3 regions of the Shewanella sp. ENK2 genome follow, and region 1 is predicted to be linked to each of the others. Evidence: predicted binding sites of a transcription regulator. Region 1 holds the regulator's gene; each other region holds the start of a gene.
The links. Region 1 encodes sigma-54, which starts transcription at its own class of promoters, with help from an activator protein. Its sites were predicted from a motif close to GTTGGCACGNNNNTNGNNT; they were not measured.

Region 1 (10,482 bases):
TTTTTCGCCCATGACAATAGATAAGTATTGACCTGCTTTAAAATCAAACGCCGCTTCAGGTTGTAAGGTGACCTGAAACACGGCGTCGTTAAATGGGGTGACGCTAACAACTTTACAGCGAATGGTGTTCATCTAACATCCTTTTAGCCCTTTCTATGAAGGGTTATTTTCTTTTATATATGTAGGGTCTAGGTTGCGCTAGTGTGATATAGATCACCATTATAGCGTTGGTGCATCATCAATACCTAATTCTTCCCAAATATCATCAATCTTTTCTTTCACTTTGGGATCCATCACTATCGGAGTGCCCCATTCTCTGTCGGTTTCGCCTGGCCATTTATTGGTGGCATCCAGTCCCATTTTTGAGCCTAAACCCGCTACAGGAGAAGCGAAATCTAAATAATCAATCGGCGTATTGTCGACCATGACGGTATCGCGAGTTGGGTCCATGCGGGTAGTAATAGCCCAGATGACATCCTGCCAATCACGACAATTCACGTCTTCATCAACAATAATAATGAACTTGGTATACATGAACTGACGTAAGAAAGACCAAGCTCCCATCATGACGCGTTTGGCATGACCTGCATATTGCTTACGAATTGAAATGACTGCCATACGGTACGAGCAGCCTTCTGGTGGCAGGTAGAAGTCAATAATTTCAGGATATTGCTTGCGTAAAATAGGCACAAAGACTTCGTTTAATGCCACGCCTAACATTGCCGGCTCATCAGGTGGACGGCCAGTGTATGTGCTGTGATATATGGCGTCTTTACGCTGTGTCATGTGAGTGACGGTGAAAACTGGGAACTTGTCTGTCTCGTTATAGTAACCAGTATGGTCGCCATAGGGACCTTCTTCTGCCATTTCTTCAGGGTCGATATAACCTTCTAAAATGATCTCGCTGGTGGCTGGAACTTCTAAGTCACAGCTAATCGCTTTACAGACCTCAGTGCGTTCACCACGCAGTAAGCCTGCAAAGGCATATTCACTCATTGAGTCAGGTACAGGTGTCACCGCACCTAAGATGGTGACAGGATCTGAGCCTAAAGCAACGACCACAGGGTAGCGCTCACCTGGGTGCTTTTCTTTGAAATCTTTAAAGTCTAATGCGCCGCCACGATGATCGAGCCAGCGCATAATTAATTTGTTTTTACCCAGTAACTGCTGACGGTAAATACCTAAGTTTTGGCGTTTTTGGCGCGGGCCTTTAGTGATGGTTAATCCCCAAGTCACCAAAGGTGCAACATCACCTGGCCAACAATGTTGAACTGGTAAGTTTGTTAGATCCACATCATCGCCAGTGATGACGATTTCTTGGCATGGTGGATTACGGACCGTTTTAGGCGGCATATTGAGTGCTTGCTTGAATTTTGGGATTTTCGCGATCGCATCTTTAAAACCACTAGGTGGCTCTGGCTCTTTTAAGAATGCTAATAACTCACCGACTTCACGTAGGGCGAGAGGATCCTCTTTACCGAGTGCCATGGCAACCCGTTTTGGAGTGCCAAATAAGTTCACTAAAACAGGCATAGATTTGTCTGTTGGATTTTCAAAAAGCAATGCAGGACCGCCAGATCGAAGTACACGATCGGCAATTTCCGTCATTTCTAGATTAGGATCAACAGGATAACTAATACGCTTTAATTCACCATTGGCTTCGAGGTGATCGATGAAGCTACGTAAATCCTTAAAACTCATGGCTAATTCACTCTTTTTATAATCGCTCTTTGGGGCGCACTATAGCATTTATATAATATTGGGTTAAGCCAAGATTATTGGTTCAGTGGCTTTTTAGGGTAAACTGATATTAATTGGCTTTGTGATCTTTCAGCCTAGGAGCGATCAAATGGCAATATTCAGTCAACCTCACCGATTGTCGATGTTATTCGTATCAATAAGCCTGACTCTGGCTATTCTGCCTTCACATGTTATGGCTGAATCTTTTCGTACTTCTTCAATGAGCGCTGTTGCTACAGAAAATGGTGCTAAACATCGCCATTCGGCTGGCAGTCATCGTTATGATCGTTATTCAGGTTCGTCAGTACGCTGGGGAGTAGGTTACAACAATTATTGGGGACCCAGTATTGGCGTAGGATGGAGCAGTGGTTGGAATAACCGCTGGTATAACCGTTGGGGCTATAATGGTTGGGGAGGAAGATGGGGCAATGGTTGGCGTTATCCTTATCGATACGATTATTACGACCGTTATTACCGTGATCGTTATATGAACAACCAATCCCGTAATAACTATGTTGAACCAGTCACAGCAGTTGAAGCGCCAAAACGAACAACCACTAGCATTGAGTATGCAAAAGGGATTAGCAAGTTGCCAGACAATGCACGAGTGATACAACGTGATGGTCATACCTACTATGAATGGGATGGTCATGAGTATTATTTTGACTGGTCGACTGAGCGTTACTTTGAACTTGAAAAAGGTAAGCAATAATTAAGCATTGTTTTTTAAAGCCCGTCGCTCATTCGTTAGCAGTAGCGCTGTATACTGCGCCTAGAAAGGTAAAAGCCCTAATGAATCCATTTCATTAGGGCTTTTGTTTGCATTGTCTTTCGACATTTTATCGTTACATATTATTGTTATTAGACCCTGTAACGTACTTCAAAATAGCCATTGCTGTCTACGGGGAGTTAAACAGCAATCATTATCTTGAAACTTTTACCTGACTTGCAGGCTGTGGCTGCCTATTCTCAACCTTACTCTTGTAACGCTAAGCGTTAGGCTATGCCACGGTATAAAATTGACAAGAGAGGTGGGGGAGAGAGATTTTCGCTGGGGGACGAAAATAACGCATCCTTTCTTGTCGGAACTGCCTTCAAACGATGAGTTGTTAGCGCTCAATGTTTGAAAATAAAATTGGAAAGAAAAATCACTGCGATTGTTTAGTTTCCGATGGGGACGAATGCTAAAGTCATTTTTCTTTCCGAAACGTTGAATTTAATGTCCTTTTACTGACACTAATTCCTGATTCAGTTGAAATAGCCTTTTCTGCAAATTTGCTATTTCAGTTGCAATTTCAGTGGCTAAATCTTGTTGTTTACTCACTGATTTTAGAGGTTGTTTTCTTTTCTTCACCCATTGGTAAATGGTTTTTGCTGACACATTATATTGCTTGGCAACATCTGAAATTAATCGATTATTGTCTTTTACTTCCTTGATTACTTGTTGCTGTAATTCATCTGGATATATTCGATTTAGTGTCGTCATCATTGTTCCTACTACTCAATTTTGTTAACCACGAACCTTCATAAAATTAAGAGGTTTTTAGATTAATGATTGTTATCAATATCCCAGCTGCTCAATCCAAGGTGATGGAAGAAGTGCCACTGATATTGACAGTTTTCAATGAACATTCTTAGATAATTCATACTTAACTCCCTGTATTACATCTCTAATCGAGTCATAAATTGGTCAAAAATGCATCTACCTCTAAGGTGGTATATATCTATATGGAATAGTCGTGCCAATTTTGAAATAAATATTTTATCGTTAATTAACAGTTAGTTAGTTTTTTAGTGTGTTAACTCTAAAAAAATGCGTTGTGTTACATTGGTGCAAATTATCCATTTTGGTGCAAGGTGGTGATTTATTGGTAAATTTAATTTACCAGACTTTTTGGGCGTCATTTCTAGTGACATTAACGGTAAACCATTATCACTTAATCAGTATGAATGAGGAGTGTTACAGTGAGTCGTTTATGATTTAGAAGGATTAAAAATCCATGCCGTTTGGCATGGATTTAGTGAGATGCGAAGGTCGGATATTGACTACATTAAGAAGATCGTCGCTAAACCTAAAAAGGCAAATAGGCCGATGACGTCGGTTACTGTGGTAAGCACCATACCACCTGCTAAAGCAGGATCGATGTTCAACTTTTTCAGTAAGAGTGGAATACTGGCGCCTGCAAGACCTGCAACAGTCATATTAATGAGCATGGCGCCACCAATCAAACCACCTAAGGCCATATCGTCTTTCCACAGCCAAACGGCAAAAAATACCAACACTGACCACATGATGCCGTTAAGGAAACCAATGGCTAACTCTTTGCCTATTAACCAGCGAGAGTTACTTTGACCAATATGCCCAAGAGCAATACCACGAATGACCAAAGCTAATGTCTGGTTACCTGCAACGCCGCCCATGCTCGGAACAATGGTCATTAAAATGGCAATGGTGGCAAACTGCTCAAGGGTGCCTTCAAACATGTTACTGACAGAGGCAGCAAGTAAAGCAGCAAATAAATTGATTGTTAACCACAAAGAGCGTCGGAAGGTACTTTTCATGACGGGACCGAATGTGTCCTCGTCATCATCCATCCCCGCCATCCCCATCATGGAGTGCTCGGCATCTTCACGGATTACATCAACGACGTCATCAATGGTAATACGGCCTAATAACTTCTGCTGTTCATCAACGACAGGGGCTGAAATCCAGTCATGACGTTCGAATAACTGTGCCACTTCATTATCTGGCATATCAACAGGGATACTTTCAAGCTCCGGATCCATGATGCTGCGGATCGTTTCGCTAGGGTTACAGGTTAATAGATCGGCTAAACGGACACCGCCAAGTACATGGTCGTTTTTGTCGACCACATAGAGTGTATCTGTCGTATCGGGTAAATTGCCTCGTTGGCGTAAGTAACGCAGTACCACATCAATATTCACGTCAGGACGTAAAGTCACTGTATCGGTATTCATGATACTGCCGGCAGTATCTTCAGGGTAGGATAACGCTTGTTCAACTCGGTGACGGTCTTGGCTACTCATCGATTGCAGTACTTTCTTATACACTGCATCTGGCAAGCTACGTAAAATATAAGCCAGGTCATCGGTGTCCATTCCTGAAGTGGCTTGCGCAACTTTTTCAGGTGTCATGCCACTGATAAGCGAATCTTTTAACTCTTCACCGAGTTCTTCAAGAATTTCACCGGCTTGTTCTTGGTCGATAAGTTGCCACAACACTTGGCGTGTTTTAGGGGAGATGACTCAAGAATGAGGGCGACATCAGAAGCGGCCATATCATGCAGCATATTGCGCACATGCACAAACATACCACTACCAAGTGCTTGGGTGAGCTGATTTAGGCGCTGTTCTGTAAGTTCGCTATCTATCACTTCGATACTCATTCGCCACTCCTCAAAAATTCGATTGCTAATATTAACTTAACAGTGTGTAAAGGGAGAAGCAGTTTCTAATATGGCGTTGAATGCCGTATAAAAAATAAGCAGGTTATGGTGTGGGTCATGACATTATTATAGTTAACTATCACTGTTTGTTGTTGATAATTTGCCGTTGATTGGTTTAATGCGCTTTGAGCAGCGCAAAAGCTTAGTTTAAGCGTATTCCCGAGTAGAATATGAGGTTAATAAAGCATGGCTGATAGCGGTTTGGAGTCGTAAATTTCAATGTTTTGCTAGTAAGTGATAACTAGCAACGAGTTAGCCTGAAAGCGTTAAATCATATAAAAGGATTAGCTTTCTTCGTCAAATTTGTCGTTAATCAGTTGGCAAACCGCATCTAGTGCTTGCTGTGCATCAGGACCTTCAGCCTGAACAGTAATCACTTTTCCTATACCACTTTCTAGCATTAATAAACCTAATACACTCGCTGCGCTGGCTTGTTTTTCACCTTGAATCAAGGTAATGCTGGCTTTAAATTCCGTAGCCAATATAGCTAATTTTGTTGCCGCTCGAGCATGAAGCCCAAGTTTATTACTGATGGTGATTTCTCTGGAGATATTCATCGTCACAGGTTGAGCTCTCGGTGACGAGCGCTAACTTGGTGTTTACTGTTACTGAAGCGCTGTGTGAGTTGATCTGCAATATAAACCGAGCGATGCTGTCCACCTGTGCAGCCAATCGCGATGGTAAGGTAACTGCGATTATTGCGCTCAAGGTGCGGCATCCAAGTATCAAATAAATTCTCAATCTGCCAGATGAACTTATTGACTAGGGGTTGTCTGCCTAAGAATTCTTGTACTGGTTGATCAAGACCCGTTAATGGTCTTAACTCTGGCTCCCAATGTGGGTTTGGCAAAAAGCGGACATCAAACATAAAGTCGGCTTCAGTAGGCATACCGTGCTTGAATCCAAATGATTCAAAGTGAATGACTAATTCTTTATCAACACTGCCCATAAGAATTTGTCGGACTTGATCGCTCAAATCGTAAATATTCAGCTGAGATGTGTCGATGTAGTGATCAACCATTTTGGCAATTGGTTCGAGCAATCGACCTTCAAGTTGAATCGCTTCTTGTAATGAGATTTGATTTTTTGACAGCGGGTGTAATCGACGTGTTTCACTGTATCGTTTAAGCAGTACTTGATCATTGGCATTTAAAAATAAACTAATGATAGTGGTATCGTCGGACAACAAAGCGATTTGCTGCTCTAATACTTTGCCTTGCTCTTCGATATTGCGCACATCAACACTGATGGCGACAAGTTCGTTATTTCCTTTTAGCTGCTCTAGTAGGCTGCCAATCAGTGGGAGAGGTAGGTTATCAACACAGTAATAACCTAAATCCTCTAACACTCTTAAAGCAACTGACTTACCTGAGCCCGATCGTCCTGATACGATGACAAGTTTCATGCAGTAATAACCTGATACAGTTCTGTAGCGTCATGACTCTTTCGAAGTCTTTTAAGGATGAGTTTATCGCTTAATTTCTCAGCCATACTTGATAACGTGCTTAAGTGTTGCTGACATTGCTCAGAAGGAACCAATAAGGCAAATAAAATGTCTACTGGCTTCTTATCAATAGCATCAAAGTCGATAGCTTCTTCACATTTGATCAAAATAGCGATCGGCGATTCAATGTCGTCTAAACGCCCATGTGGAATCGCAATGCCATTGCCGATACCTGTGCTACCCATTTTTTCACGTGCTATTAAACTTTCGAAAATAGCTTGTGAAGATAGAGTAGGGTACTGGTCAGCCATTAAATTGCTGATAAGTTCCAGTACCTTTTTCTTACTGCCCGGAGTGGCACAGGTAGTGCACGCCGGCTGCAGGATGGTGCGAAGTTCCATCGTTAGTGTTTAATTAACTTCTCTTTGTGTTTAATTACCTGACGGTCTAATTTGTCTATCAGGGCGTCAATTGCGACATACATATCTGCGTTTTGAGATACGGCAAAAACTTCACCTCCTTTGAGGTGCAATTTAGCTTCGGCAATCTGTTGTAACTTTTGTACATTGAGCACAACGTGAACATTATTGATCTGTTCGAAGTGACGTTCAAGCTTTGAAAATTTAGTTTGCACATACTCACGTAAAGATTGAGTAATTTCGATATGGTGTCCAGTCAGGTTAATTTGCATAGATCATCCTCCAATAACAAAGGCTTATAAGCTTTTGCGTTGGTTTGAGGGAGGGATGAGCATTGCTTCACGATATTTGGCGATCGTACGCCGAGCAACATTGATCCCTTGTTCAGCCAGTAGCGTCGCCATTTTACTATCGCTAAGTGGCTTTTTCTGGTTTTCTGCAGCGACCAGCTTTTTGATAAAGGCTCTGATTGCTGTAGATGAACACTCTCCGCCATCATCGGTACTTACGTGGCTAGAGAAGAAGTATTTTAGTTCAAAAAGGCCGCGAGGGGTGTGCATATATTTTTGAGTTGTAACCCGTGAGATGGTCGATTCATGCATCTCTACCGCTTCGGCAATATCATTTAAAACCATAGGCTTCATGGCTTCTTCGCCGAACTCAAAGAAACCTTGCTGGAATTGAACAATACAATTTGCCACTTTTAACAGGGTTTCATTGCGGCTTTCAATACTTTTAATAAACCATTTGGCTTCTTGTAAGTGACCGCGAATGAATTGGCTGTCAGCTTGATTGGCTGAGCCTTTTGCCATGGCGGCATATTGCTGATTTACGCCTATTTTAGGCATATTATCTGGGTTTAATTCTACGACCCAACGGCCATTCTTTTTAAACACTGTGACATCTGGGATGACGTACTCATCTTTGATTGGAGTAATTTGTAACCCTGGGCGAGGGTTCAGTGTTTGGATAAATTGAATCGCTTCGCGTAAATCATCTTCTTTAAGCTTGGTTTTACGCATTAGTAATCTGAAATCACGACCTGCTATTAAATCTAGGTGTTCAGATATCAGTAATTTTACATTTTCTATGCAAGGGATTTCGCTTGGGTATTGTCCCAATTGAATCATCAAACATTCGCTTAAATTTCTTGCAGCGACACCCACTGGATCAAAATGTTGTACACGCTTTAATACGGCTTCAACCTCATCAAGTTCAATATCCTCAAGACCGAGTGCATCGAGAATATCTTCTGTTGATTGAGTTAAGTAACCTCTATCATCAATTGCGTCGATGATGGCTGTCGCAATGGCGAGGTCATTTTCAGAAAATGGGGTTAAGTTTTTTTGCCATTCTAAATGTTCGTATAAACCTTCAGTCGTTTCACCTTGAAATGGCATATCGTCATCACGGCTTACAGCGCCAGAACCTGAGTTAGGAGAGGCGGTGTAGACTTCATCCCAAGTGGTATCCATTGGTAAGTCTTCAGGCATGGACTCTTTCGTAAGTGACTCTGTTGTATCGACTGATGAGGTGTCTTTTTCTACGCTGACTTGGCTGTTATCGCTAAAATCGGTGTCAGTTTGCTGAGTATTGTCTTTGACTGGTTCTTTTGCTTTGGCAAACTCATCCTCAAGCTCAAGAAGAGGATTTGAGTCAAGTGCTTGCTGAATTTCTTGCTGTAGCTCCAAAGAGGAAAGTTGCAATAAGCGAATGGCTTGTTGCAACTGCGGGGTCATTGTCAGGTGTTGACCCATTTTAAGTTGGAGTGAGGCTTTCATTTACCGCTTATCCCTAATTGAATTTCATCATCGCGACTACAATGTTATGGGTCTAGCACCTTTGTAAGTGTTAGCTAGACTTTAACCGAACTTGGGTTCTACTTTGCCAAAAATTAGCGTTAAGTTTTGAGTCTAGTGTATAACGCTAAAAAGTGGGACTGGTTGGCCGCGAAAATGCCATACTTGTACACTAAAGAATGCTAACTATAGCTTGAATTGCTCACCTAAGTATACTGACCTGACTTGCTGATTGTCTAAGATCTCAGCAGGTGTACCTTCAGCAATTAAATCTCCGTGGCTGACAATATACGCACGCTCACATACATCAAGTGTTTCACGGACATTATGGTCAGTAATCAATACTCCAAGACCACGATTTTTTAGTTGTTGAATAATTTTCTTAATATCTATCACAGAGATAGGATCAACACCCGCAAATGGTTCATCTAATAAAATAAACTTAGGATTGGCGGCTAAAGCGCGTGCTATTTCTACACGTCGACGTTCACCACCTGATAGAGCCATACCTTGGCTGTCACGAATATGGGTAATATTGAACTCTTCTAATAAGTGCTCTAATTCTTCGATTCGTTGCTCACTCGATAAGGTTTTGCGGGTTTGCAGCACTGCCATGATGTTATCGTGCACAGTGAGTTTTCTAAAAATACTGGCTTCTTGAGGTAAGTAACCAATACCTTTACGAGCACGTAAATGCATTGGGTCTGCAGTCAAGTCGTCAGAATCAATCAAAATACGACCTTTATCGCTTTTGACTAAGCCTACAACCATATAAAAGGTTGTGGTTTTACCTGCACCATTTGGCCCTAAAAGACCAACAATCTGACCCGTTTTAACGGTTAGGCTAACGTTTTTGACAACTTGGCGGCTTTTATAGCTTTTTGCTAAGTTTTCAGCTGTTAAGGTAATTTGTGTCATTATTGCTTTTGCTCTGCCGCAGGGGTCGTTATGTCTGCATTGGTTGAGTTTTGAATATCAGATTCTTGAGGGGTGACTGATTCAAGGAGGGCATCAGTGTTAGTTTCAACAGCATTTGCCTCAGGAGTCACTGTTTGATTCTCAGTTACATTGTTAGGTACATTATCAGTCGTATCAGCATCTGGGTTATCAAGCGAATCATTATTTTCTAACGGCGCTTCGTCTGAGTTATCAAGTTCTTCGTTTTCTTTATTCAAGTCAGGGTAATTTTCTGGCTGAAAAATTGTGATAACTCTGTCTTTTCCTTCACCTGTGCTTTCAGCGATCAGTTGCTGTTTATCAATATTATAGCTAATGAGATTACCAGTAACCTGACTGCCTGCCTGGTCAAGTTTTGCATTGCCTTTTAAGGTTAAAATACTGGTCGAAAGCTCATATTTTATTTCGTTTGCACTTGCGGTACCGATACGGCCATCATCGAGTTCTTGTGAGAATGTGGCTGGATTACCTGTCGCAATCATGGTTTTTTTGCCACCCGACTCTTCACTGAATGCACGTAATTGATCGGCATTAATATTAATGGTGCCTTGCGTCACATTCACTGGGCCGAAGAAAATCACTTGGTTATTTTTAATATCTGCTTTTTGGCTGACGGCAGCGACTTTAAGCTCTTGTTGTAAATCACCTTCTTTGGC
Region 2 (10,482 bases), 800 kb from region 1:
TCTTGGGCGAACCACTTGAGATAAATCATCGTCAACATTGGCGGTAAAAAAGTAATCATGCCCAATACCTTCACACTTGATAAAGTTCTGAAACCAAGCACTTCGACTAGAACAATGATTGATGACTAAATCAGACATGAGTCTGCGCTTTGACGCTATGGCGGTAATATCAGACCAATCACCCAAGCCATCATTGACGCTTGAGTAATCGATAACAGCAAAGCCATCATCCGAACTAAATGGGAAAAATGGCAGAATATGCACCGCATTAATGCATTCAAGATGCGTATCCATAAAGTCGGATAACGTAGCCAACGGTTTTTGATCTGCTGCAATAATGCTGTCGCCGTAGGTTATCACTACCACATCTTTTTCAGACCAATGATTACTGTATGGTCGAGGAGTAAAGCCACCTTGAGTAATGCGCATAATATCGACCAACACATCAGCAAGTTCATCATAACTTTGTGTTAGCTCAACATCTTTATAAATGCACCCAAGCTGTTGAATCAGTTTATGCTTTAAACTTTCTATTTCTGTCATAAGCCTATCTTCTAACGTTTATCAGATTAGACTGGCAGCCCACCAGCCTTATCGACCTTATTCATTACATAAACTCAGCGTTATCCGCTTCTACTGCCGATTTAAGTTGCTCAAGTACGTCAGGCATAGCACTGATCACTCGGCTCCATGTTGGCATGAATGGCGTTTCCATTGGGTTATCTAAAAAGCGCTGACCTGCTGTCACAATGTTTTGAGTAAACATTTCAACGGCTTTTTCTTCGGTATGAATATCGGTTGATAACCCGTTCATCAATGCGTCATTATGGTAGGTTTCCACGTAATCTAAGGCGATACGATAATAGGTTGCTTTTAATGTTCTAAAGGCTTCTGTATTGAAGGTTTCACCTTGGGTAGCCAGTTTGCGATAAAACGCCTTAGTAATATCTATCGACATTTTTGATAACCCCGCTTCGGCATTATCGAGCGACAAATCTTGATGCTTATGATCATAATTATCGGCAATATCGACTTGGCAAATACGGTTGTGGGCATAGTTACGGTGCATTTCACTGAGCACGCCAATTTCTAAGCCCCAATCACTCGGGATACGTAAATCATTTAGCACATCACGTCGAAAGGAGAATTCACCTGCCAGTGGGTACCGAAAGCTGTCCATGTATTCAAGGTAATCGTTATGGCCAACGACTCTTTGCAGCGCTTTGATCAATGGCGTGACCAGCAGACGTGACACACGACCATTAATTTTGCCGTCTGACATGCGGGCGTAATAACCTTTACTGAACTCATAATTAAACTGCGGGTTAGCAACAGGATAAAGTAAGCGTGCTAACAATGACTTTTCATAGGTGACGATGTCACAGTCATGCAGGGCGACTGACTCAGTTTTGCCTGATGCTAAAATATAGCCCATGCAATACCAAACATTTCGTCCTTTCCCTAACTCTTTGGGCGCTAAACCCAGTGCACTGAGTTTTGCATCTAGTGCTTGTAATCTTGGCCCATCGTTCCATAACACTCGGTGATGTTGCGGTAATTGATTGAAGAATTTTAGCGCTTGCTGATACTGCTCTTTATCAGCTCGGTCTAAACCTATTACCACTTCCGATAAATACGGCACATCTTTCAATTTATTAATGATATTGGGTAACGCTTCACCTTCCAGCTCTGAATATAGCGAAGGTAAAATTAGCCCTAGTGGTCGAGTTTTGGCAAATTTCATGAGGTCCTTTTCCATTTCCTCATGGGTACGCTGGGTTAAATTATGTAATGTGGTCACAATGCCATTCTGATAAAAGTCAGCCATGTTATGCCTCCTCAGCTGTAAATAAACTTGGGGTGGGAGAATCAAGTAATAACGCTTGCAAGCATTCAGCCCAGCCCTTGGGACCGTAGTGGCGGCTTTGCATGGTTTTATTGCTGGTTTGAATTGTTGGAAAAGTATGGGTTGGTGACTTAATTTGAATCGCAATATCGGCGGCTTCAAGCATGGCACTATCATTTCCGCTATCGCCCAATGCTATTGTGTTAACCCCTACCTGATATGCGTTAGCATAAACCTGTGCCAGCCAGTTCATTGCACACCCTTTGTCGGTATGGCCGCCCACATGCAAAAATCGACCACCTTGCAACATATTGGCACCAAGCTTCTGCATATGGTCAATAAAGCGTTGCTTGCGCTCTTCATCAGCCGTCCACAATAGCGGCTCTGAGTAATGCCTTACTAAGGCCAGTTCTGCTTTCTCTGCGGATAAGTCGGTGAGTTCACATAGCTCATCAGCACTGAGTGATGAAAAGCCAATGAAGTCTTCTGCAAATTCACTTGCTTGATTATCTAATAGACTGAGCCAATGTTGCCTTGTTTCACAAAAGGCTTTAACCCAGTAATACCCCTCGGTCACAGTATCTTCAGGTTGTTGTTCAAAGTAGCCAATTGGGATATATACCACGGCGCCATTTTCAGAAATAAATGGAGAATTAAAACCAATGGTTTGTTGAATTTTTTCCATTTCAGCAAAGGTTTTACTGGTATTGGGAATAATAGGAATTTGTTTTTCAACCAACGCCTCTATCACGCCAATTGCACTCGAAAAACTATAGTCATAGTGGTCGAGTAAAGTGCCATCCATATCGGTAAAAATAAGCGGTTGAGTCGTCATTTTCTTCCCCTGCCATTTCGCTAATCATTGTGTGATTAAATTAAACGTTACAGGGAACATGCCAGCTTGATATAAAATGCACCAAATTGGTTAATTACTGACTTTAGACATTGATTTTAAATGTTAATTTATTAATGCACGGAATCATAAATAGGATTAAAAATTCAAGATTCAAACAATGTTGTGCTGACTTTTACATCATCGACGCACTATAAAGGTGCAATTTTACATTGTTCACACTATCGACTACACCTTAATAAACTGTCATTACATTAGGGCTGAAATTTAACCTAGAAATGGCTTATTTGAACTCATGAAACCCGCTATGTAAGGAGTGAGCATGCGATTTAACCAGGCTTTTGAGGTATTAGATCATTTGATTGATGTTTATGAAGCTATTTCGATGGCGTGTGAACGCTTATTAGATGAAACAGAAACTGAACGATCTCGGATGTTGCTGCATTATTTAATTCAAAAACAACGTGAAAATATCCAGTACATACGCGACATAAAATTGAGAATGCCAGAGTCACTGCTTAACACATGGATAGATGAAGATATCGAGAAAAGTATTATTAGTGCGACAAAAGATATACATGTTGCCTCTAATGTCAAAACCCATGAGTTGATGGAGCACGTCGACACGCTTCATGAAAACATCATCGTTTGGCTTAATGTCACGACCAACGTAATCCCCAATCAAGATTTGCTGATTCAATTACAGAACATCACTGATTCGCTTAATCAACGCCATCGACAATTAGCTCAAGCGGTTAATCGTATGGATGATATGTAAGTGAGGGTCTGATCCTTCAAATGCGAGTTTGGCCTTTGCGACCTTTCACTTATCATTCTGACGTCGAAAGACATTGGCAGGCAACGAGAATGTTTCACTCAACTAAACATTGCATCCACTCCAAGGGTTTCGTTGCTTGCTTTTTTATCTATTTCTTTGCACTGTTGGATATACTCTCGCCTCGTTAACTGAGCTTTAAGCACATTGGGGAGCAAGGTAGACTTTATTTTTACCAGAAAACTTCGCTTGGTATAATGCATCATCTGCTTGCTTGGTAAGATCGGATAAATTTGATGGCTGACCAGCACTCAATGTCGCGACGCCTAAACTAATCGTAAACTCCACTTCAATCCCATCAAAGTGAAATGATTGAGCCGCAATACCGTTTCTCAACCTATCTGAGATGGTAAAGGCTTCGTCCAGCGTGGTGTTGTCTAATACAATCAAAAACTCCTCTCCACCAATACGCCCGACTAAGTCTTGTTTTTTGAGCCAACTGCTTGCACGTTTGGCTGCCGCTTTAATCGCTAAATCACCAATATGATGCCCATAGCGATCATTAATTGCTTTAAAGTTATCAATATCAAAAATTATCACTGAGGCTGGGCGCTGTTTTTTGATGGCTCTTTCTATAATGCGCTGGCCTTTTCGGAAGGTATAGCCTCTGTTTGATAATCCGGTGAGATAATCGGTTTGAGCACGTTTTTTCAACGTCTTTCGAGAATGCAATAACACTAAAATCACACTAAACAATACAATGGCCAAGACCAGAAATAAGGTTAGCTTTAGATCGCTAATGCGTTCTTTATCAGCAACGGCGGCCCAGTTGAGTTCATTAATGGCTAAGCGATTGGCTAATAACTCATTCTCAAAACTCGCTAGTTTTATATTATGATCAAGTGACGTTGTCAGTACCTTATTATCGATAATGCTTTGATTATCTTCCCTCTCAACATCAATAACTTCCAAAAACAAGTTAGCAGCTTTATTCGACTCGCCTGCCGCAAGGGCGATAATCGCATCCGCTTTTAAAAACATGGCTTTCATGTTGGCAGGGAAGTTTTTATTTTGCCTAAATATCTGTGCCATTTCCGCAGCGCGAGGTAGGTTACCACTACGAACATACGCAATCGCCAGATACAAATACCCACTTGTGACAAAATACTGCTCTTTAGTGGTGTCTTTTAACGATATGGCTTTTTCGAGATGCAATACCGCTTGATTAAAATCAAAGGTTCTTAGCGCCACTCTGCCAGCATTAAGATGGGAGAAAAATAACAGATCATTTGGCTTTGTGGCCTGACGAGCAAGTTCAAATTGCTGCTGAATATTATCTTCGGCTTTATCCCAGTCACCTAGCTTAATCGCTTGGCTCACCATGTTGTGCTGCATATTGAACATGTCTTCAATATCATTAATGGTTTTCCAAGTTTCATACGCTTTTTGAAAGTTTTCGTAGCCGCGTTGGTGTAAGCCTACACGACGATATAAGCTGCCTGTGGCGTTATATATCATTGCCTTACGATTGACATTCAAATTGTCACTTCTATCCACAATCAGCAATGCTTCATCTAATAAGTCTATGCCCTTATAGACATTGTCTGGTTCAATAAAGCAAAAGGCAGTTTGTGTCATCGCCTTAGCTAATAATTCTGCATTGTCATAGTTACGGGCATATTCGAGTGCTTGGTGTCTATCAGGACAATAGCTTGCGGGGTCATTCGCTTTAAGATACCAAGCAAATGAACGCTCTAAATGGCTGTCGATTAACACCTCACTGATCGAGAGGTATTTTACTAGGGCAATACCTTTATCATAACTACTGATGGCGAGGTCGAGCTGGCGTAGCTTTTCGTGTATCTGTCCATACAGAAAGTACACTTTGGCCTGCTCTTCAGGTGTAAAATCATGATTGTTCAGATCAAACTGATCCAGCAAGTTAATTGCTTCGGCGGGAGTAACGGCATAAACATCAGTTTCTAACTGATTAAGTGTGGGGTTTGCTAATCCTTCAGTAGTGAACATCAGAAGGCATCCGCATAAACAGAAGATCCACCCTCTTGATAACAATACATCCATATACCGCCCCAATTTTATCATCCTTTCGTATTATGCTTGCCAGCAGGGTAACATGATAATACGTCTATATTAAAGCATTGATTGTATGGGGATAATGTTACCTTTAGTTACATTGGTAACAAAGTGCCTAGTTAACAGTTTTAAAATAATTTATTCATTTTTTGCATAGCAGATATCAAAATTTCAGCCTCTGATGGAGACATCTCTAAGGTTAAATCTTGCATTAACTCGACATGTAGCTGATGGTGCTGGCGATGAATTGCCAGGCCGTCCTCGGTTAAGTTCAATAATGTGGCTCGACCATCTTTAGGATCAGCACAACGTACCATCAGCCCAAGCTTCACTAATTTATCGACTTGTACAGTTAACGTACCTGTGGTGATCCCCAGTTTTTGCGCTAATGCATTCATTCTTAACGCGCCAAAGTTTCCCAACACTTCTATAGTGTGAGTCTGAGCTAAACTGTAGCCAGTCTCTTTTACAACCGATTGCTCCCAAGAGGACATCTTGTCATAAAATTCAGTAATGGTTTGATTTAGCAGTTCAGTATTTGGCATCGCTTATCTCATAGGGTGTACTTCAAGTGTCAGGTGATGGATTTTATCAAACTGATTTAATAAGGTCTTATATTCATGCAAAGAATAAGTTGTTTGTTTAGCAACTAATGTTATCGCCGCCGAATAATGGTGGCCACTGACCTTCCAAACATGCATGTCTTTGACATCAGCATAAGGGGCTAATGCCTGTTCAATTTGCTGTTTATATTCAGCATCAATACTCTCATCTAATAACACAGGACTGGTTTGCTTCATTAATCCTAGCGTCCATTTAGTAATCACAATTGCACCCACCATCCCCATCACGGCATCAAGCCAATGCCAACCATAAAACTTACCGAACACCAGCGCTACTATCGCTAAAACAGAGGTTAATGCATCTGCTAACACATGCATGTAAGCCGCCCGTAGATTATGGTCATGGTGTTTTTCACCTGATGCGTGATGATGACCGTGTGCATGCTGTTCATGATGGTGCTCATGAGAATGAGAATGTGATGTGTGGTCATGGGCATGAGAATGACCGTGAGAATGGCCGTGCGAATGATCATGATGGTGATGATCACCTAACAAAAAAATACTTGCCACATTAACCGCTAAACCAATAAAAGCCACCATAATAGCTTCATTAAAATGAATATCATGTGGGTTAAATAAACGATTAATTGATTCCACCATCATTAATAGTGCCACCACACCAAGTACAATCGCACTGGTGTACCCGCCTAAAACACTCACCTTACCTGCCCCAAATGAAAACTTATCAGAATTGGCATGTTTCCTAGCATAACGGTAAGCAAACAATGTAATGCAAAAAGCGGCGGCATGGGTGCCCATATGCCAACCGTCAGCTAACAAAGCCATAGAGCCGTATACTGTGCCAGCAATGATCTCAACCACCATCGCCGTCACAGTCAATATCAATACGTAGAGGGTTCTCTTTTCACCGGAACTTTGTTGGGCACAAAAGTCATGTTGATGTTCTGTAGTAAATCGCACGCTGGCACCTATAGTTTGACAATCAAAGTATTCTTTAGAATTTAACTTGATTATCAAACTATTTCAACACCATCCTTTTAAACCAATGACATAGATAACATAACGTAGAAAGCTACCGAGTTGATAAAGCCAATAATGGCGCGACTTCGGCCGTTATTTAGCAAACGCTAACTTGAAAAGAACGCTGACAATCTTTACAATGCCGCTGTCTTTGGGGAGTAACTTGCCACTCATTTAAACAGCCTTTAAATAAGTTGGTTTGTTCGTCAACATCATTGATGCAAAATCATCATGGCGTTCAAGGCTTTGTCACCACAGAGCTGAGTGAGACCATAGACAACAATCGCAACCCGAGGTGGGGGAGCGAGTGTTGTCTTGGTTGTTAATTTTCCCCACCTCTAAAAGAGAGCCTCTTGAGCGTACTTGCCATATCAATTACCACAGTCGCATTAGCCGAAATTGGTGATAAGACTCAACTATTATCATTACTGCTTGCCAGTCGGTACCGTAAACCTATCCCTATAATTGCAGCGATATTTTTAGCCACTATTGCAAATCATGCTTTAGCTGCATATTTAGGTGTCGTCATCGCCGACTACCTTTCTCCTCAGCTATTAACTTGGGTACTCGCAATCAGCTTTTTAGCCATGGCAGCATGGATACTGGTTCCTGATAAGCTCGATGATGATGAAAAAATTTCCAACAGAGGGCCCTTTGTTGCCAGCTTTATTGCCTTTTTCATTGCCGAAATAGGCGATAAAACCCAAATAGCCACCTCCATTCTTGGCGCTCAATATGCTGATGTGTTAGCCATGGTGGTAATAGGTACCACTATCGGCATGTTGCTCGCTAATGTCCCCGTAGTGATAATTGGAAAGCTATCAGCTGATAAGTTGCCATTGGCATTAATTCGTAAAATAACAGCCAGCCTGTTTATTCTATTGGCGATGGCCAGCGTGTTAATGTAAGCACCATGAAAGTAAATATGTCCTAAAAAAATAAAATTTTCGTCTTTTTAATTATGACTTCGTCTTATCAGTATTAATAACCTTTATATTTATCAGGTGTCAGTTATGATTAAAATTATCAGCTTCAAAATTTGCCCTTTTGTTCAACGTGTTACAGCTGCATTAGCGGCTAAAAATATCGCTTATGAAATCGAATACATTAGCTTGAGTGATAAACCACAATGGTTTTTAGATATCTCACCCAACGGCCAAGTACCAGTGATGGTGACAGACAACGGCACCGCCCTGTTTGAGTCTGATGCGATCATTGAATACATCGAAGATGAATATGGTCCGCTTGAGCAAAACGTTACCAATGAGCAGCGCGCATTAGACCGAGCATGGAGTTACTTGGGGGCTAAACACTATTTAGCGCAATGTGGCACTATGAGTAGCAAAAACCAAACGACATTCGAAGAACGTTTAGCCAAGCTATACAAAGCATTCCACAAGATGGAAAATCAGCTTTCCGGTCATACGCGCTTCTTTAAGTCAGATGAACTCAGCAATGTTGATATTGCTTGGCTGCCGCTGTTACATCGCGCCAATATCGTCAAGCAAAAAACGGGGCAGGATATGCTTTGCGGACTGCCTAAAGTACAGGCATGGCAACAAGCTGTTATGGCATCGGGATTAATTGAGAAAACAGTTGCTAATGACTTTACTGAAAAGTTTGCTGACTTTTACTTAACCAATACGTTTTTAGCTGAAGGTAAAGATATTCAACCAACTGATGCTTGCGGCAGCGCTAACTGCTGCGGATAAAAATCAAGCTAGCAAATTAGCTAACCGCATTAGTTAACTAGGGCTTGTTATCTATTATACTCAACAGGTAAATACCCATAAAACTGATTTAAGCTCTGCTTAGATCAGTTTTTGCGTTTCCAATAAATGCGCTTTACAGGAACTTATATGACAACATCAACCGCTATCAGCATTGAAACTATTTGGGCTGAATATCGCACTAGCCTTAAGGCGTTTTTGACTAAAAATGTCTCCAATCATGCTGATGTTGATGACTTGCTGCAAGAGATCTTAATCAAAAGTTATAACAGCTTAGAAAAAATCCAAGATACCAAAAAGCTAAAGTCTTGGTTATTCCAAATTGCTAATCACACCATCATCGATTTTTATCGCAAGCGTGCTAGAAACCAAACAAGCGAATTACAAGATCAACATGACTGGGCTTTAGAAGAAAGCGAAGATATTTTTGAACAAATGACTGATTGTATTACGCCATTTATTAATGGTCTGCCACCAGAAGAAGCGGCGTTATTGACCGCAGTTGAGCTCAATGGTGTCGCCCAAAAAGCCTATGCTGAGCAGCAAGATATTAAGTATTCGACCTTAAAATCGCGAGTGCAAAAAAGCCGCCAATCTTTATACAGCTTATTTAATCAATGTTGTGATTTTCACCTTGATGCCAAAGGTAATCTCGTTTCTTACACCCGTAAAACCGGTAAAGATTGTGGCGGTAAGTGCTAATAATAGAATTTAACCAGCAAAAAAAGAGGTTTAATGATCTCTCATTAAACCTCAATAATGAGTTATGATCCTTGCAGTGACTAGTTAGCGTTTAAGGGGTTATTCACTCCCACATTAAACGTATCACCAAAGTCCTTATCAAATTCAGCTTCATCCACTTTTACCCCTTTAATGCGCTCAACGACCATGTAGTTTACTGGCACCATAATAAGGGTAATGAAAGTCGCGAAAATAATACCAAAACCAAGCGATATCGCCATTGGGATTAAGAACTGCGCTTGGGTTGATTGCTCTAACAGTAGCGGCATTAAACCAATAAAGGTGGTTAAACTCGTTAGCATAACGGGTCTAAATCGCTTAGCTCCAGCAGTCAGAACAGCTTCCACCAGCTCAACACCTTCTGCACGTTTTTTATTAATAAAATCAACCAATACCAGTGAGTCATTTACCACAACGCCCACCAGCGCTAACATGCCTAAAATACTGAATATGGTCAATGCTGAACCCATAATCCAGTGCCCCATGACAGCTCCGATTAAGCCAAAAGGGATCACACTCATCACAATAAATGGCTGAATATATGACTTAAACGGAATCGCCAATAAGCTATAGATCATGAAGCATACGAATATTAAGCCCCATTGAAGCGAACCAAAGCTTTCACTTTGCTCTCTGGCTTCACCTTCCAGCGAATGACGCACACCTGGGTATTGCGCCACTAACCCATCAAGATAGATTTTAAGGTCGGCTTGCAGCACGGTCATATTGGAGTTGTCTTTATCCACATCGGCGGTGACATTAAGTACTCGATATCTATCGATGCGTTTAATGGTCGACGGACTTTTGCCTGAAGTCATTTTAGCCACATGGCCAAGTGG
Region 3 (10,482 bases), 940 kb from region 1:
TTGCTACATATATCCACTATAAAAATCGTTCCAGTCCATTAATGAATTGGCTTAGCCACCTTATAGCACAAGTATTTGATGAGAGTTCACAAAAAAGCCCAGCACAATAAAGTACTGGGCGTGAGCAACCAAATGGCTAAATTTAGGTAAATAGGTATTGAAACACAATCAATACCTCATTAATCAAGCTCTAGGCCGATTACTGTTTAACAATTTCGAAATTAGAAAGACTAAATTGATGTTGATTTAGTGTCGTGCTGCCACTTCTTAGAACCGCATGACTACCTAAAGCATCAAAACCTTGATACGACACAAGTTCACAATCTTGGTTAGCTTTTGTAAATGTGTCCCAATCTTGAGTTAATTGATAACTAATACTGTCTGCTTGCAGCCCTGCTTTACAATAAAAGTTAATGAACGCGTCTTGTTCATTCTCTAATGAAACTTGCGGGTTAGCTAACTCTGATAACGTTGTCACGCCTGCTTCAAAGCCTTCTATTTGAATACCCACTGAAGTACGTGACTGGGTATTTTTTATTTCCACACTTTGTCCTACGCACGTGCCATTATCAACACGATGATAATCACAATCCTCTTCTACAATAACGTCATATGACATATGTACTTGAACGACATCATCCTCTTGAGCTTGAGCATTACGATGAATAATGTTCACCAAGCCTAAGCCAAACTCATGACGTCCTTTTTGAAACGCTAAATCGTCTCTTTCTTCCGTAAACTCTGCCCAAGAGTTGAAGTTCTCAGCTTCTCCAGCACTACACGAATTCGTGTCGTAAAACTTCACAGTTTCATCGCTAAAAATGGTCGCACATTTAGTTGCAACGCCATCAGATAGCCAAATATTGGTGTAGCCATATAATTCATCGTCTTTTTTCATCCATGCTTCAAATTTAACTTGAGCAATAGAAACATCAGAAGGCACTAATAAGCCAGTCTGTGGAAACGCTTCAGAGTTCACAGTTGCGGTATAAGTAGCAGTTTCAGGATCAAGGGCTACCAATTCTAACCCCTTATAGCTAAAATCCGGCTCTGGAATAGTTGGCTCTTGAGGCTCAGCAGGTCGATCAACAATATCCCAATCGTTCTCAATTTCGAAACCACCATCACCTTCAATGATGTACCACTTATGATGTTGGCCTACTACAGCTTCTAATTCTTGTTCGAAAGGTCCCATTTCTGTAACCCCTTCGATAATGTATATTTCACCATTTACGAATGCGTGAAAGTAGCTTTTCTCTTCGCTGTCATATAGCTCTTCACCATTAACCTTAATGTTGTCGATTTTTTCACTTGAATCAACCGTCACATAAGTAAAATGCCTATTCTCAAGCGTCATTGTGTACGAATCGATATCTGTCGCTACCGTCATATTTCCCGCTACAGAATACTCATCTGTGACTTCAGCTTCTAACTTTTCTAAGATTTCACCATGTACAACTTCTAAATGGTAACCATCTCTTACTTCAAAGATATAACTATCATCAATACTGAAAGGACCAATCGCTTCTTCTTTATTATCAACTCCGTTAATAAGAAGGTAATAATCATCAGTTAATAAATGATCGCTAGCAGAACCTGCAACATCTGTGGCCATAGGATCGATAATTAACCCGTAGTCAAAACCAACAGTAATGGTTCTGTAATCACTTTCTGGAGATGAAGAATCTGATGAACAAGCTGTCATTAAAGCAGCAGTAACGAGCGTGGTTAATAGTTTAACTTTCATTTGTTTCTCTCATTAAATTTAGTCTTGAGGATGAGTGGTCCCACCTTGTTGCTATACCGTCACCTGACTGTGTAAGCGCTTGTTATGGAGCGTATATTAGTGACTAAAATGAAAGGTGAATAATTGTTAATCCTTATTAGCATCATAACCAAAAGTTATCAGATACATATTGATACAATTCAATTTGGAATGAGATAAGGCGAAAAGTAACCAATAAAAAAGCCCTTGATGATAATCATCAAGGGCTTTGAATTTAGCCTATGGCCAATTTACATGAGCGTTAAGCCAAGGCTTATAGGCTGTAGTAAAGTTGGAATTCCATTGGGTGAGTAGTACGAGATACTTGCTCACACTCTTCAGACTTAAGTGCAATGTAAGACTCAATAAAGTCTTTACTGAATACATCACCCTTAGTTAAGAATTCGTGGTCAGCTGCTAAGTTTTCTAGTGCGTTTTCTAGAGACGTTGCAACTTGTGGGATCTCAGCCGCTTCTTCAGCAGGTAGGTCATATAGATCTTTATCCATTGCTTCACCTGGATGAATCTTGTTTTGGATACCGTCAAGACCAGCCATTAGCAATGCAGAGAATGCTAAGTATGGGTTAGCGGTTGGATCTGGGAAACGTGTTTCAATACGACGAGCTTTAGGGCTTGGTACCACTGGGATACGGATTGAAGCACTACGGTTACGTGCTGAGTAAGCAAGCATTACAGGCGCTTCGAAATGCGGTACAAGGCGCTTGTATGAGTTAGTACTTGGGTTAGTGAATGCATTCAATGCACGAGCGTGCTTGATGATACCACCAATGTAGTAAAGTGCAGTTTCACTTAAACCTGCATATTTATCGCCAGAGAATAAGTTAACGCCATCTTTAGCTAAAGATTGGTGAACGTGCATACCACTACCGTTATCACCAACAATTGGCTTAGGCATGAATGTCGCCGTTTTACCGTATGCATGAGCAGTGTTATGAACAACATACTTCATGATTTGGATTTCATCCGCTTTGTTTGACAGCGTGTTGAAACGTGTCGCAATTTCGTTTTGACCCGCTGTAGCAACTTCGTGATGATGCGCTTCAACAACTTGACCTAATTCTTCAAGAATTAGACACATTGCACTACGAATGTCTTGTGATGAATCAACTGGTGCAACTGGGAAGTAACCACCTTTAACGAATGGACGGTGACCAGTGTTACCATCTTCGTAGCTAGTACCTGAGTTCCATGCCGCTTCTTTCGCGTCAACTTTTACGAAAGTACCTGACATGTCAGTACCAAACTTAACGTCGTCAAATAAGAAGAACTCTGGCTCTGGACCAATTAATACAGTGTCAGCAATACCGGTAGATTTTAAATACTCTTCTGCTTTCTTAGCGATTGAACGTGGGTCACGCTCATAACCTGTCATAGTAGAAGGTTCTAAAATGTCACAACGAATAAGACCAGTCACTTCTTCAGTAAACGGATCAAGTAAGAAAGAAGAAGGATCTGGCATCAATACCATGTCAGATTCGTTAATACCTTTCCAACCGTTGATAGATGAACCATCGAACATTTTGCCATCTTCAAAGAAATCTTCGTTTACTTGATGAGAAGGAATAGAGACGTGCTGCTCTTTACCTTTAGTGTCTGTAAAACGTAAATCTACGAACTTAACTTCTAGTTCTTCAATTTGTTTTAATATTGATTCAACTGACATTCTTAAGCCTCCGGTAGGGTAAAGGGTTGTCCCTTAATATAATCTTGTTATTCGTCAGACAAACTATCTGCTTTGCGAATTTGTTCAATTAAAAGCTATTTCCATGCCAGAAAGGTAAGTGATTGATTTAAAGCTTAATAAAAAAATCACTAGCCATAGGAAAAGCCATATTGCACAAATACGGTGCACCACTATGATCACAATTGGTGCAAAAGTCCATTTCGGTGCAGGGTTTTTAGCGCATGAATTGATCTAGTTCATTAAAGCGTCATTTTATTGCGGCAGTATGATCCTTTTTCGTTTTTATCTTCTATCTTTAGTGTTTAATTTTTTATTAAAAACGACCTGTTCAAAAATAATCCTATCTACTCGGCGCTCGGTGGAGTAGAATGGCACGCTTTTTTATAGTGGCTATACTTATCAGCCCTATAAACTCCTATTTTTTATTTGATGGTATAGAGGTTTTATCCGTGTTAGAGAATTTACGTAACATCGCCATTATTGCTCACGTTGACCATGGCAAAACGACCTTGGTAGACAAGCTATTGGCTCAGTCAGGCACCCTTGAAAGTCGAGGCGAAGCCGCAGAACGTGTAATGGATTCTAACGATCTTGAAAAAGAACGTGGTATCACCATTCTGGCAAAAAACACTGCCATCAAATGGAACGACTACCGTATTAACATCGTAGACACTCCTGGTCACGCCGATTTCGGTGGTGAAGTAGAGCGTGTTCTATCTATGGTAGATTCAGTTTTATTATTAGTAGACGCAGTTGACGGCCCAATGCCTCAAACTCGCTTTGTTACTAAAAAGGCATTCGCACAAGGCCTTAAGCCAATCGTTGTTATCAACAAGATTGACCGCCCAGGTGCACGTCCTGATTGGGTTATCGACCAAGTATTCGACTTATTCGACAACCTAGGTGCAACTGACGAACAGTTAGATTTCCCTATCGTTTACGCTTCTGCATTAAACGGTTTCGCGACTCTTGATCCAGAAGAAACAAGCGAAGACATGACACCGCTTTTCCAAGCGATTGTTGAGAAGGTTTCTTCTCCTGATGCAGATGCTGAAGGTGAGTTCCAAATGCAAATCTCTCAACTTGATTACAACTCATACGTAGGTGTTATCGGTGTTGGTCGTATTAAGCGTGGTAGTGTTAAAACTAACCAGCAAGTCACAATCGTTGATGCTGAAGGTAAAACTCGTAACGGTAAAATGGGCCAAGTATTAGGTTACATGGGTCTAGACCGTCACGAAGTTGCTGAAGCCAACGCCGGCGATATCGTTGCGATTACCGGTTTAGGTAACTTACAGATTTCTGACACTGTTTGTGGTGTTAACCAAGTTGAAGCATTACCTGCATTATCAGTTGATGAGCCAACGTTAACAATGACTTTCCAAGTGAACACTTCTCCGTTCGCAGGTAAAGAAGGTAAGTACGTTACATCACGTAATATCCTTGAGCGTCTAGAACAAGAACTAGTCCACAACGTTGCACTACGTGTTGAAGAAACTGATTCTCCAGATCGTTTCCGTGTTTCTGGTCGTGGTGAGCTTCACCTTTCTATCTTAATTGAAAACATGCGTCGTGAAGGTTACGAATTAGCAGTATCTCGTCCAGAAGTTATCACCAAAGAAATCGACGGTGAGATGTGCGAGCCATTCGAAACATTAACTGTTGACGTTGAAGAAGAGCACCAAGGCACCGTAATTGAAAAATTAGGTATGCGTAAAGGTGACATGAAAGATCTACAACTAGATGGTAAAGGTCGTGTACGTATCGACTTCATCATTCCTAGCCGTGGCTTAATCGGTTTCCAAACTGAGTTCATGACTGCAACTTCTGGTACAGGTCTTATCTACCATTCATTCGACCATTACGGTCCAGTGAAAGGCGGTGACATCGGTCAACGTGCTAACGGTGTATTGATTTCTAATGCAACAGGTAAAGCCCTAACATTCGCATTATTCGGTTTACAAGACCGTGGTCGTCTATTAATCGGTCACGCTGCAGAAGTTTACGAAGGTCAAGTGATTGGTATTCATTCACGTTCTAACGACTTAACTGTTAACTGTCTGAAAGGTAAGCAGCTAACCAACATGCGTGCATCAGGTACAGATGAAGCACAAGTGTTAACTCCGCACATCCAAATGACACTTGAGCAAGCACTTGAGTTCATCGATGATGATGAGTTAGTTGAAGTAACACCTGAAAATATTCGTGTTCGTAAGCGTCATTTAACAGAAAATGACCGTAAGCGTGCTAGCCGCTCTGGTAGCTAAGTTTAGCTAACGTAATTTGAATATGAAAACCCGCTCAGGCGGGTTTTTTATTGCCTGTTATTCTAATAAGTACCAGTACAGCAAATAAAAAACTGATTTCATCTAACCTATAACCTAACAGTCTTTATATTCACTTTAAACGAATATATATTCACCCTTACTTATTGTCTCTTAGGTTGGAATATCGCAAAATGTCTGTGATTCAAAATGTTAACGTGGCTAATCAAGCCAATATTTACTTTGATGGTAAAGTCATCAGTCGCACAATTCATTTTACTGATGGTAGTCATCAAACCCTTGGGGTTGTGCTACCTGGTGAATATAACTTTGATACCAGCCAAGCTGAAATCATGAATATCACCTCTGGTAAATTTGAGGTGTTATTACCTCATGCCACAGATTGGACAACCGTCACAGCAGGCGAATTATTTGAATTAGATGCCAATGTTAACTTTAAAATTCGCACTAACGAAATCAGTGAATATCGCTGCCAGTACAAGTAATTAGCGTCAGCAGTTCATCAGTAATTGCTGATTTTATGTTAAAAAGAAGCTAATATTAATGTGTTGAACGCCAAAGGTGAAGGAATCCCACATGCGCTTAGTCTTAATCATTAGTCTCATTTTAACCAGTATTGTCCTCTCAAGCAGCCATGCAACGGTTTATCGCTGGGTAGATGAGAATGGTAAAGTCCACTACAGCGACGAACCAAGGGAAAATGCCGAAACAGTAGAGCTCAATCAAAATACGCAAAATAGCATTTCTGTTCGTGTTCCTGCCGAAGTGGATTCCAATACAAAACCAGCTGAAGCGGTTACCTACAGGGTGAGAATCGTTAATCCCACTCAAGAAGAAACCATCAGAAGTAACCAAGGAAACTTCACTGTTGTCGCCAGTGCGGCGCCAGAACTACCCAATGGTTATTTACTTGCACTGTATATTGACGACATTCTTTATGGTCAGCCTCAATCCAGTGCAATCTTCAATGTCACTGAAGTAAATCGCGGTGAACATAATCTTGTCGTTAAGATTTTGACCCAAAACGGCAAAGTCCTTGCATCAAGTTCTGCTAGAAAGATATTTCTACATCAGGCTTCCATTCTTAATAAACCTAGACCAACACCTAGGACTGAATAAAAATATTGTTTTTCATATAGATAGAGAAACAATATTAAAAGATTATTAAATTGATTGTCGATGTAGAATAAGTTGCTTAGTGCACCATACTGGTGCAACATGGTGGTGCAACTTCAATATGCAGGACAATTGATGGATACAAATAATCTGCTGAATCATTTAGTTACCGCTGTTCTTGTTATCGATAGCAAACTGATGCCTCATTATGCCAATGCGGCAGCTGAGCAGCTGTTAGGGATCAGTGTAAATAAATTGCGAGAACAGCGTTTGCCTGAACTCTATCAGTTTATGGGAGTAGAGTCTGAACTCTTAATTGATTCGGTAAAAGCCAGCCAAGGGATTACAGTTAATACTGCTGCGTTAATAACCCTTGACGGTGTGCACCACATTATTGATATCACCTTGATCCCCATGGAGCATGAAGATGACTTAAGTCTGCTCGAGCTAAGACAAGTCGATCAGCAACATCGTATCCACCAGCAACTGAACTTAGATGCCCAACAACAAGCTGCGCAATTCTTAGTGCGCAACCTTGCCCATGAAATTAAAAACCCATTAGGCGGCCTCAGAGGTGCAGCCCAGTTACTTTCACGTGAGTTAGCTGAGCCGCAATTAAAAGAGTTCACCGATCTAATTATTGAGCAAGCCGATAGGCTAAGAAACTTGGTTGATAAGCTATTGGGACCACAACGTCCTACCCAGCATACCGAACACAATATCCACCAAGTAGTGCAAAAAGTCTTAAAACTGATTGAGTTAACCCTACCGGATAACGTCACGTTAGCGCGAGATTACGATCCATCCATTCCCGATATGAATATGGATCCTGATCAACTGCAACAAGCCGTGCTTAACATAGTACAAAATGCCACTCAGGCGCTTGAGAAAACCGGTGGCGAAATACTCATTAGAAGTAGAACCCAGCATCAAGTCACTATTGGCACTCAAAGGTTCAAATTAGTATTGGCGCTATCGATTATTGATAACGGACCTGGGATCCCGGCAGAACTACTGGATACATTGTTTTATCCAATGGTAACAGGCAGAGAGGACGGCTCAGGTTTAGGCTTATCGATTGCGCATAATATTGCACGATTACATGGAGGTCGCATTGATTGCGTATCGGCACCAGGGCACACAGAATTCACCATTATCCTGCCATTACAATAACATGCCATTGATGGCTATTGAGGAAGTAACATGAGTATAAGCGAACAAGTTTGGATCCTCGACGATGATAGTTCTATTCGCTGGGTATTAGAAAGAGCCCTACTGGGTGCCAAGATTTCTACTGCCAGCTTTGCTGCGGCCGAGTCATTATGGCAAGCATTAGAAATCTCACAGCCTATTGTGATTGTGTCAGATATCCGCATGCCTGGAACTGATGGCTTAACCTTGCTTGATCGCTTACAAATGCACTACCCGCATATTCCAGTCATTATCATGACGGCGCACTCTGATTTAGACAGTGCCGTCAGCGCTTACCAAGCGGGGGCCTTTGAGTATTTACCAAAGCCATTTGATATTGATGAAGCCATTGCGTTAGTGGAACGCGCACTGACCCATGCAACAGAACAAGTCCCTCCGCCAGCTGAAGAACCCGAAGTGGTGAAAACCCCTGAGATCATTGGTGAAGCACCTTCAATGCAGGAGGTATTCCGTGCGATTGGTCGCCTATCTCGTTCATCCATTAGTGTATTAATAAATGGTCAATCTGGTACTGGTAAAGAACTGGTTGCTGGCGCACTGCATAAACACAGCCCTCGTAAAGATAGCCCTTTTATCGCATTGAACATGGCTGCTATTCCAAAAGACCTAATAGAGTCTGAACTATTTGGTCATGAAAAAGGCGCCTTTACAGGAGCAGCCAATGTCCGCCAAGGTCGCTTTGAACAAGCCAATGGCGGAACTCTGTTTTTAGATGAAATTGGCGACATGCCACTTGATGTGCAAACCCGCCTTTTACGTGTTCTTGCCGATGGGCAGTTCTATCGCGTCGGTGGCCATGTGGCAGTACAGGTCGATGTGCGAATTATTGCCGCAACACACCAAGACTTAGAATTATTGGTGCAAAAAGGCGATTTTCGTGAAGATTTATTTCACCGCTTAAACGTGATTCGAGTACACCTACCGCCACTGTCGCAGCGTCGTGAAGATATTGCCCAATTGGCCACCCATTTTTTGATTTCTGCAGCAAAAGAAATCGGTGTAGAGCCAAAAGTACTGACAAAAGAAACAGCAACCAAATTAGAGCAATTACCTTGGCCCGGAAATGTTAGACAACTTGAAAATACATGTCGCTGGTTAACGGTGATGGCCTCAGGCCAAGAGATTTTGCCTCAGGATTTACCCGCTGAGTTACTTAAAGACCCAGTCGCTTCAGGTGAAAGAACTGACGGTGTTTCAGATTGGCAAGTGGCATTAACCCAATGGATTGATGAAAAGCTATCTGCGGGTGAAAGTGATTTGCTCACAGAAGTGCAACCAGCCTTTGAGCGGATATTATTAAAAACAGCGCTCAAGCATACTCAAGGCCATAAGCAAGAAGCAGCAAAACGTTTAGGCTGGGGGCGAAACACCCTCACGCGTAAACTCAAAGAATTAGAAATGGATTAATTTACGACAAGAGTTAAAACAAAAAGGATAGCGAAAGCTATCCTTCTTTATTTACACTCGCTTTATCTTTTTATACTAAGAGCACTCAGTTTAAAACTGGTAATGCAGCCCCAATGCTAACTGCGAAGTATCTGCATCAATATCTAGCATTTCAGAACGATCGGCATCTAAGTCACCGGTGGCATACTCATAACTTAAACGTAAGCGCAGTGATTCGGAAACAGCAGCTGTTATGCCAACACCGTAAAGCACATTAACACCACTCCAATCGGCAGTATCAAAGCCTTCGTCATAATCGTAATCAGGGTCAACTTCGAGTGCACGAATCGCTAAGCCCACTTTACCAAAAACAGAAAAGGTATCATTGATAGCCCAAGTAAATTTCGGCGCAGCCGAAAAAACAGCTAAACCAAGATCAACACGACCATCTTGTAGATCATTGGTCAGCATCCATTTTCCTTCGATGCCAAACCAATGATTGAAGTTATAACCACCATAAGCACCGAAACCTGCACCAGAATCGTCAAAACTGCCGACTTCCAGTTGTACATTACTCAGTTCACCACCCACATACCAACCCGTATCGCGGGCTTTATGTTCTTCGGCTGTGACATTAAAAGATAAACCGACCATTAATATTGCACTTGCTACTACAGATAAGCGTTTCAATATCATTCCTTAATAATTCTATCAGCGCAGGCAGCATAGCAGAAAGCACTCACTCATCAATCATTTCAAATGTAGGTATTTGTTCGAAAATGTGTCAATAACGATAATCTAATAAGAAGGAGCATTGCTGCTCCTTCTTATCATTAACTAATAGATTAATACTGGCTTAACGTATTAAAAACCTGAATTCAGGCTAAATAACCATGCTCAGCACGCCCACAATAATAAAGGCGATAGTCCCGAGTAATGTTTCCATCACAGTCCAGGTCTTTAAAGTGGTTTTCTCATCCATTTCCATTAAACGACCCACAAGCCAGAAACCT

Region 2: a site for sigma-54 is predicted at 2,729-2,747, ahead of ACGEDC_RS09085 (HAD-IIB family hydrolase). Genes of this name have one in related genera too.
Region 3: a site for sigma-54 is predicted at 3,542-3,560, ahead of glnA (glutamate--ammonia ligase). Genes of this name have one in related genera too.

What each region holds. Positions count from the first base shown of each region.
Region 1 covers NZ_CP171406.1:1,238,868-1,249,349, reverse strand. Annotated here, with positions in the region: gene fre (NAD(P)H-flavin reductase) at 1-132, opposite strand, end outside; gene ubiD (4-hydroxy-3-polyprenylbenzoate decarboxylase) at 220-1,701, opposite strand; gene ACGEDC_RS05620 (hypothetical protein) at 1,850-2,452, shown strand; gene ACGEDC_RS05615 (transposase) at 2,957-3,229, opposite strand; partial or broken gene mgtE (magnesium transporter) at 3,787-5,147, opposite strand; gene ACGEDC_RS05605 (HPr family phosphocarrier protein) at 5,492-5,764, opposite strand; gene rapZ (RNase adapter RapZ) at 5,767-6,612, opposite strand; gene ptsN (PTS IIA-like nitrogen regulatory protein PtsN) at 6,609-7,052, opposite strand; gene hpf (ribosome hibernation promoting factor) at 7,055-7,342, opposite strand; gene ACGEDC_RS05585 (RNA polymerase factor sigma-54) at 7,367-8,851, opposite strand; gene lptB (LPS export ABC transporter ATP-binding protein) at 9,056-9,787, opposite strand; partial or broken gene lptA (lipopolysaccharide transport periplasmic protein LptA) at 9,982-10,482, opposite strand, start outside.
Region 2 covers NZ_CP171406.1:2,034,452-2,044,933, reverse strand. Annotated here, with positions in the region: gene ACGEDC_RS09095 (sugar phosphorylase) at 1-543, opposite strand, end outside; gene ACGEDC_RS09090 (glycosyl transferase) at 608-1,828, opposite strand; gene ACGEDC_RS09085 (HAD-IIB family hydrolase) at 1,830-2,681, opposite strand; gene ACGEDC_RS09080 (hypothetical protein) at 3,022-3,477, shown strand; gene ACGEDC_RS09075 (tetratricopeptide repeat-containing diguanylate cyclase) at 3,673-5,502, opposite strand; gene ACGEDC_RS09070 (MarR family winged helix-turn-helix transcriptional regulator) at 5,697-6,113, opposite strand; gene dmeF (CDF family Co(II)/Ni(II) efflux transporter DmeF) at 6,117-7,112, opposite strand; gene ACGEDC_RS09060 (TMEM165/GDT1 family protein) at 7,526-8,080, shown strand; gene ACGEDC_RS09055 (glutathione S-transferase family protein) at 8,186-8,884, shown strand; gene sigZ (RNA polymerase sigma factor SigZ) at 9,032-9,604, shown strand; partial or broken gene ACGEDC_RS09045 (efflux RND transporter permease subunit) at 9,685-10,482, opposite strand, start outside.
Region 3 covers NZ_CP171406.1:2,176,552-2,187,033, reverse strand. Annotated here, with positions in the region: gene ACGEDC_RS09725 (LysR family transcriptional regulator) at 1-110, shown strand, start outside; gene ACGEDC_RS09720 (hypothetical protein) at 200-1,747, opposite strand; gene glnA (glutamate--ammonia ligase) at 2,040-3,449, opposite strand; gene typA (translational GTPase TypA) at 3,920-5,737, shown strand; gene ACGEDC_RS09705 (pyrimidine/purine nucleoside phosphorylase) at 5,929-6,240, shown strand; gene ACGEDC_RS09700 (DUF4124 domain-containing protein) at 6,332-6,874, shown strand; gene glnL (nitrogen regulation protein NR(II)) at 7,007-8,044, shown strand; gene glnG (nitrogen regulation protein NR(I)) at 8,075-9,490, shown strand; gene ACGEDC_RS09685 (outer membrane protein) at 9,581-10,165, opposite strand; gene ACGEDC_RS09680 (GntP family permease) at 10,353-10,482, opposite strand, start outside.